DNA from 2 places in the Streptococcus sp. NLN64 genome. Region 2 is predicted to be linked to the other one. Evidence: predicted binding sites of a transcription regulator. Region 2 holds the regulator's gene; the other holds the start of a gene.

Region 1 (3,426 bases), on a different contig from region 2:
GTGTATGGAAGCGGAAACATCGTTGATATAAGAGATAGAGCCGTTCGGCGCAACTGCCAGACGGTTTTGATGGTAGAGACCATCTTTCATGACAGCATCTTTGAGGGCTTGCCAATCCGCTTTGCTTGGGATTAAGATATCTTTGAAGAGTTCTTTGACCTTGTCCAATTTTGGTTGGTAGTCTTTTTCCAAGTATTTGTCGAAATAGCTGCCATCCGCATATGTTGATTTTTCAAAATGATGGAATACTTGTCCCCGTTCGCGAGCGATATTATTGGATTCAACCAAGGTCCAATAGTTCATCAAGAGGAAGTAGATATTGGTGAATTCCAAGGATTCCTCTGATCCATAATGGATATGGTTTTGAGCTAGGTAGGAGTGAAGTCCCATCGCTCCAAGACCAAAGGTGTGTGCTTGGCGGTTTCCGTTGACCACTGAAGGAACAGCTTCGATGTTAGAAGAATCTGTTACAAAGGTCAGAGCACGTGTCATAGTTCGGATAGATTTTCCAAAATCAGGAGAAGCCATCATGTTGACAACGTTGGTGGAACCGAGGTTACAGGAGACGTCTGTTCCGAGACGGACATAGTTTTGGGCATCATCAATCAGACTTGGTTCTTGCACTTGGAGAATTTCAGAACAGAGGTTACTCATGACAATTTTTCCGTCAACAGGGTTTGCTTTGTTAGCGGTATCGATGTTGACCACATAAGGATAGCCGGATTCTTGTTGCAATTTTGAAATCTCAGTCTCTAGATCTCGCGCTTTAATTTTGGTTTTGCGGATGCGAGGGTTGGCAACCAATTCATCATATTTTTCAGTAATGTCTAGGTAACTGAAAGGAACCCCGTATTCAAGTTCAACCGAATAGGGACTGAAGAGGTACATGTCTTCATTTTGCCGTGCCAGTTCATAGAATTTATCGGGAACAGTAATTCCTAAGGAAAGGGTCTTAACCCGGATTTTCTCATCCGCATTCTCTTTTTTGGTAGACAGAAATTGAATAATGTCTGGATGGAAGATGCTGAGATAGACCGCTCCAGCTCCTTGACGCTGCCCTAATTGGTTGGAGTAAGAGAAACTATCTTCGAAAAGTTTCATAACTGGTACAACACCAGACGCAGCCCCTTCAAAGCCTTTGATTGGAGCACCAGCTTCCCGAAGGTTTGTGAGAGAGATGCCGACTCCGCCACCAATACGGGAGAGCTGAAGGGCTGAGTTGATGGAACGACCGATAGAGTTCATATCATCGGTTACTTGAATCAAGAAACAGGATACCAGTTCACCGCGGCGAGCACGACCGGCATTCAAGAAACTAGGGGTAGCTGGTTGGTAGCGTTGGTGGATGATTTCGTTGGCGATATTTTTAGCAATCTCTTCATGGCCATCCGCAAAGTAGAGTGCGTTAAAAAGTACCCGGTCTTCCATTCCTTCAAGGTATTCGTTCCCATCATTACTCTTAAGGGCATATTGATTGTAAAATTTGTAGGCTGCCATGAAGGATTTGAATTGAAATTGTTGATCCAAAATAAATTGGTAGAGCTCTTCGATAAATGCTGGTTGGTATTTTTTAATGAAGGGTTCTTCGAGGTAGTTCTCTTGAATGAGATAGTTAATTTTTTCAGTAATAGAAGAAAACTGACGGGTATTTGGCCGTACGTTTTCTTTAAAGAAGGCCTCTAGAGCCTCTTTATCCTTGTGGAGCAGAATCTGTCCATTCACTGGACGGTTAATTTCATTGTTTAAACGAAAATAAGATACATTTTCTAAATCTTTAAGACCCATGAGGGTTCTCCTTTCAGATGGACGGGTATTTTATTCAAAACGATGGGAGTGATAGAAAACAATCCGACTTTTGATCTCTATCACTCCCTCTAGGTTAGGCAAGCTCTTTTAATCGGTCAGGTTGAAAACCAGCGAAGCTCCCATTGGGGGATACAATAACTGGCGCAGCCGAAAAGCCCATCTCTTTAACAGTGTTGATGTATTCAGGCTCAAGGTCTAGATTGATTTCTTTATAAGATATATGATTGTCTTCTAGAAATTTCTTGGTCATACGGCATTGCATGCAGTTGTTTTTTGAATAAACAGTTACCACAAGGGTACCTCCTTCTCGTTTTTGAGTATGGGAATAGTATAGGGGAAAGTCAGATTTTTGTCAATATTTTGTGCTCAAGATTTTATTTCACACAACATGTTGTGGTCTCTTTTGGTGGACTTTGGTTAAAATCAAGGAATTATGAACCTAGCCCAACAAAATATTGTGTAGCTAGCTCTTTTGGTCTGAAAAAGCTCCTTTTTTCTGAAAGCGGAAATTTTTTCTTGAAAAAAAACAAGACAAGTGTTATAATTCTTAATTGTAAGGGTTATCAAAAACCTTAGAAAAAATATAAAGGAGAGTCATTATGGCTTCTAAAGATTTTCACATTGTAGCAGAAACAGGAATTCACGCACGTCCAGCAACCCTTTTGGTGCAAACTGCAAGTAAATTTGCTTCAGACATTACTTTGGATTATAAAGGTAAATCCGTTAACTTGAAATCCATCATGGGTGTTATGAGCCTTGGTGTTGGTCAAGGTGCTGACGTAACAATCTCTGCTGAAGGTGCAGATGCTGACGATGCAATCGCAGCAATCTCAGAAACAATGGAAAAAGAAGGTTTGGCATAAGGAGATGACAAATATGCTTAAAGGAATCGCAGCGTCTGATGGTGTTGCTGTTGCTAAGGCATATCTACTCGTCCAACCAGACTTGTCTTTCGAGACAGTTTCAGTTGAAGATACGAATGCAGAAGAGGCTCGTTTAGATGTGGCTTTAGAAGCTTCTCAAAACGAGCTTTCTTTTATTCGTGCAAATGCAGTAGATAGCCTTGGAGAAGAAGCAGCACAAGTTTTTGATGCCCACTTGATGGTGTTGGCTGATCCAGAAATGATCGGTCAAATTAAAGAAACCATTCGTGCTAAAAAAGTCAATGCGGAAGCAGGACTAAAGGAAGTGACGGATATGTTTATCACACTCTTTGAAAATATGGATGACAATCCGTATATGCAAGAGCGTGCTGCAGATATTCGTGATGTAACCAAGCGCGTGCTTTCCCATCTCCTAGGTGTACGTTTACCAAACCCAGCTGCCATTGATGAAGAAGCAATCGTGATTGCCCATGATTTGACTCCATCTGATACAGCACAGTTGAACAAAGAGTTTGTTAAAGCTTTCGTAACCAACATTGGTGGACGGACAAGTCACTCTGCGATCATGGCTCGGACCCTTGAAATTGCGGCTGTACTTGGAACCAACAACATTACTGAAATGGTAAAAGATGGGGATGTGTTGGCCGTTAATGGTATCACAGGTGAGGTTGTGATCAATCCATCTGAAGAAGTTATTGCTGAATTTGAAGCTGCGGGTCGTGCTTATGCAGAACAA
Region 2 (3,426 bases):
TTTAGAAGGTATCGAGTCAATTCCTGAATGGTACCCCATCGATCATCAGGGTCAACATCTTGGAGACTAATTCCTCGAAGACTATTGGGGAGATTGAGAAGATGGACTCGATTCCGTATTTCTTTAGCCCTTTCAGCAGCAATTAGTTCAGTGGTTTCTTTGTAACTAACATCCGCATATCCTTGGTTCATGATCAGAATGGGTTGATACCCTTTCGAAAGATAGGATCCCTGACCACGTTGGTACAATTCGCGTTCGCTAATAAACTGACTAAAGTTTGAAATGGACCGTTTGATTTCCTCTGCGTTCAACTGATGCTCTTCAATAAAAGCTGCAACCTCTGGATCACGTACAATTTCATTGACCAAGCTTTGATAGTCAAAACGTGAAGATGTACGATTATTCATGGCATCATTTACTGGTTTCATCTAGATTCCCTCTCCATTCATTTGTTGGAAGAGCCGTTGGCGTTCTTCTTCTCGCGCCTGCTTCTCTTCCGGAGTAGATTGGTCCACATAATCACGCTGACTCCATTTCGGGACATTGGTCTGGGTGACAGTCGACGTCTGTCTTCGTTTCGGTTGACTCGCCTTTTGTGGAGCAGTCCTAGTATACTCCTGCATATGTTGGTGGATTTGGTCTAGCGCAGCTTCTGCATTGACCACCCCCTGCTCTTCAAAATCTCCCGCAACTTTTAAGACATAATGCTCATTAATGTGAAGACCTGTATTCCTGTTATAGGCTAACAGAAATAGCAGACTAATTACTTCATCTAAAAAACCACGATTTTGGAGACTGTGAATTAAATCGCGCTCCCTATCCGTCACTCGAGTTCCCCTCGTATCTTTAAGCTGGCTTAAGAAGCTGAGAGCTGATTGACTCTTACTCTCTTTAAGATAGAATGCTTCTTCCGGAGTCATTTTTGTTTTCTGCGTTGGCGCCTGTAACTTAGCCTCAATTCGTTTAACAGAAATTCTCCCTTGAACCTGGGTCTCTTCCGCCAAGAGGAAAAGTTCATTCCAATTCAGCTTGTAACGTCTCGCTAAAAGTTCCAAGTCAACCACATCTTTTTTACGATCTTGGTAACGTAACTGACTTTTTTCCATCCGCATTGCAAACATTTCTTGATCAAATTGATTGGTCTTGGGCTTGCGATGGATTTCCTCCTCTTGAACAAGTAAGCCATCAAAGAATTTCGCTAAATTGACCTCCTGCTTTTGTCCCAGTACTTTTTCGGGCAATAGCTCCTTGAGCGCAACTTCCCCTATTCTTTCTTCCAATAATGTGGAAAGGAGGTGGTCTTCTAAAAATTCTTTTCGATTCAGTGGGGGCAAAAGTTGAATCTGATACTGCTCTCCCTTATAAACCTCTGCTAGACGTAAGACTTGGAGAAGTTCCAGGGATTGAGTAAAAAGGGTAATGGGCATGCGAAGATGGTTGAGTACTTGACTGACTTGAATCGGTTGTGCTCCCCCATCCCAAAAAGCCAGTAAATAGTGATAGAGACTAAAAGCCTCTGGCCCCAAGATGGGATAGTAGCAAACCATAAGATTCCCCGAATCACCCTCAGGTGCTAATCCAGGACAATAGCGAAAGAAATCAATCGGTTTCACTTTCGTCTCCTTTCTGCCGGAATTGTCGTAACAACTCTTCCACTTCACTTAATTCATTAAAACGTTTATAAACACTAGCGAAGCGAAAATAAGTGATTGGATCCAGTTCCGAAAGTGCCTCCAGGACTCGACTCCCCACTTCATCTGACGTCACTTCTCCACTAGAAGAATTTCGCAAATTGATTTCAACATGTTTGACCAAATCCTTGATTTGGTCAGAGGTAACTGGCCGCTTTTCTGCGGACTGAAGAATCCCGTTATAGATTTTTGACGGTTCAAAATTCTCACGACGTCCGTCCTTCTTGATGACGACTAACGCCTTGGTTTCTATCCGTTCATATGTGGTATAACGGTGATGGCAGTTTTCACAGACACGTCTGCGGCGAATAGCACCCCCATTTTCAACCTGCCGACTATCAATCACCTTGGTTGCATCATTTTGACACTCTGGACACCGCATACTCCACCTCCTACACATCAATACTTCATTATATCACACCCCTAGCCTGGGAAACAAAAATTGACCAAGGTCCTCGAATGAAATCTAATTCATGCCCCAAAAAAGGTTGGGAATCTAATCCCAACCTTACTATAAACTTTAGTGCTACATTCTGAGAATAGAATATCGTTCGCAAAGAACTACGAACAGCCACTATTGAACAGATGTTTTTTTCAAAAATTACAAATCAAGTTAGCTTTGATTCCCTTTGCCAGGAGTTTTTATTCTTGCACAGACTTCCAGACCGAAGTGATCACTGACAATTGGTCCATGGACGCCATCAAAAAGCACAACTGACCGGTCCACACTCCAATCCTGGGATAGGAAGGCAAAATCAATTCTCAAAGGCGGAGTTTTTGCTTCCCAGCCATCAATATGACCACCCATGGTGTAGTCCCCTCGAACTTCACTCGCGACCAAGTGACTATCTTGCAAATTTAAGGGACTCGCTAAAATGTGCGCGTGACCTTCTTGGCCAGCTGGGTTATTAAAATCTCCCATTAAAACTGCTGGATGGGATTGGTGAGACAATTCTGATTCTAATCGTGCCCACTCTGCCTGAAAACCTTTGTCCCACCAAGAGAGGTGTACACTGGCAACTTGAATTCGTTGTCCATCAACCTCCGTTTCAGCTAATAGAACTTGACGCCGACGATAGTCGCTTGGATCATCAATTTCAGAAACCAGAAGTTCCGTAGCTTTAAGCGGTTCTTTGGACAGGATTGCAACTCCTTCGTGGTAACGATCATAGCCAATATGATTATAAGCCCAACTCCAGTAATAGGTTAAACCAAATTTTTTCAGTTCTTTTACAAGAACATGAGCAAAATGATCGTCATGAATAGCAAGAAGTGGCTGAGCTACCACGTAGCCCGCCACTTCTTCCGCAGGGGAAGAGTTAATCTCCTGATTAACTTCTTGCAAACAAATGACATCATATTCCTCACGAACAATCTGCTGGACTAGATCTGCCAGTTTTTTCTCTGGCTCCTCTTCCATCCAAGAATGGGTGTTCAAGGTTAAGAATTTTGCCATTTTTTACCCTTTTCTATTCTTATAGGTCTACTGTCGCAACGGTTTCACCTTTAGCAGCTTGGCCAAGTTTTGTTACTTTGACGTTTTGAACAAAATCTTGATTTGTGAATACCACGATAGTGCTTGTTTCACGACCTGCCTCACGGATAGCATCCAAGTCAGCAGTTACCAGGCGATCACCACGTTCAACTTTTTGCCCCTCTGTAACATGTACTGTAAATGGTTTTCCTTCCAAACTTACAGTATCCAAACCAATGTGAATCAAGATTTCAAGGCCAT

Evidence for each region. The regulator NrdR, encoded in region 2, represses ribonucleotide reductase genes. The targets are predictions, from matches to a motif close to ACACNATATATNGTGT.
Region 1: the regulator NrdR is predicted to act here: its motif matches at 2,188-2,203, upstream of nrdH (glutaredoxin-like protein NrdH).

Annotation. Positions count from the first base shown of each region.
Region 1 is NZ_JADXDQ010000004.1:42,601-46,026, reverse strand. Features, by position in the region: gene nrdE (class 1b ribonucleoside-diphosphate reductase subunit alpha) at 1-1,785, opposite strand, end outside; gene nrdH (glutaredoxin-like protein NrdH) at 1,880-2,098, opposite strand; gene I2503_RS01405 (phosphocarrier protein HPr) at 2,406-2,669, shown strand; gene ptsP (phosphoenolpyruvate--protein phosphotransferase) at 2,674-3,426, shown strand, end outside.
Region 2 is NZ_JADXDQ010000025.1:12,619-16,044, reverse strand. Features, by position in the region: gene dnaI (primosomal protein DnaI) at 1-428, opposite strand, end outside; gene I2503_RS05140 (hypothetical protein) at 429-1,613, opposite strand; gene nrdR (transcriptional regulator NrdR) at 1,600-2,073, opposite strand; gene I2503_RS05130 (endonuclease/exonuclease/phosphatase family protein) at 2,305-3,147, opposite strand; gene I2503_RS05125 (PTS transporter subunit IIBC) at 3,167-3,426, opposite strand, start outside.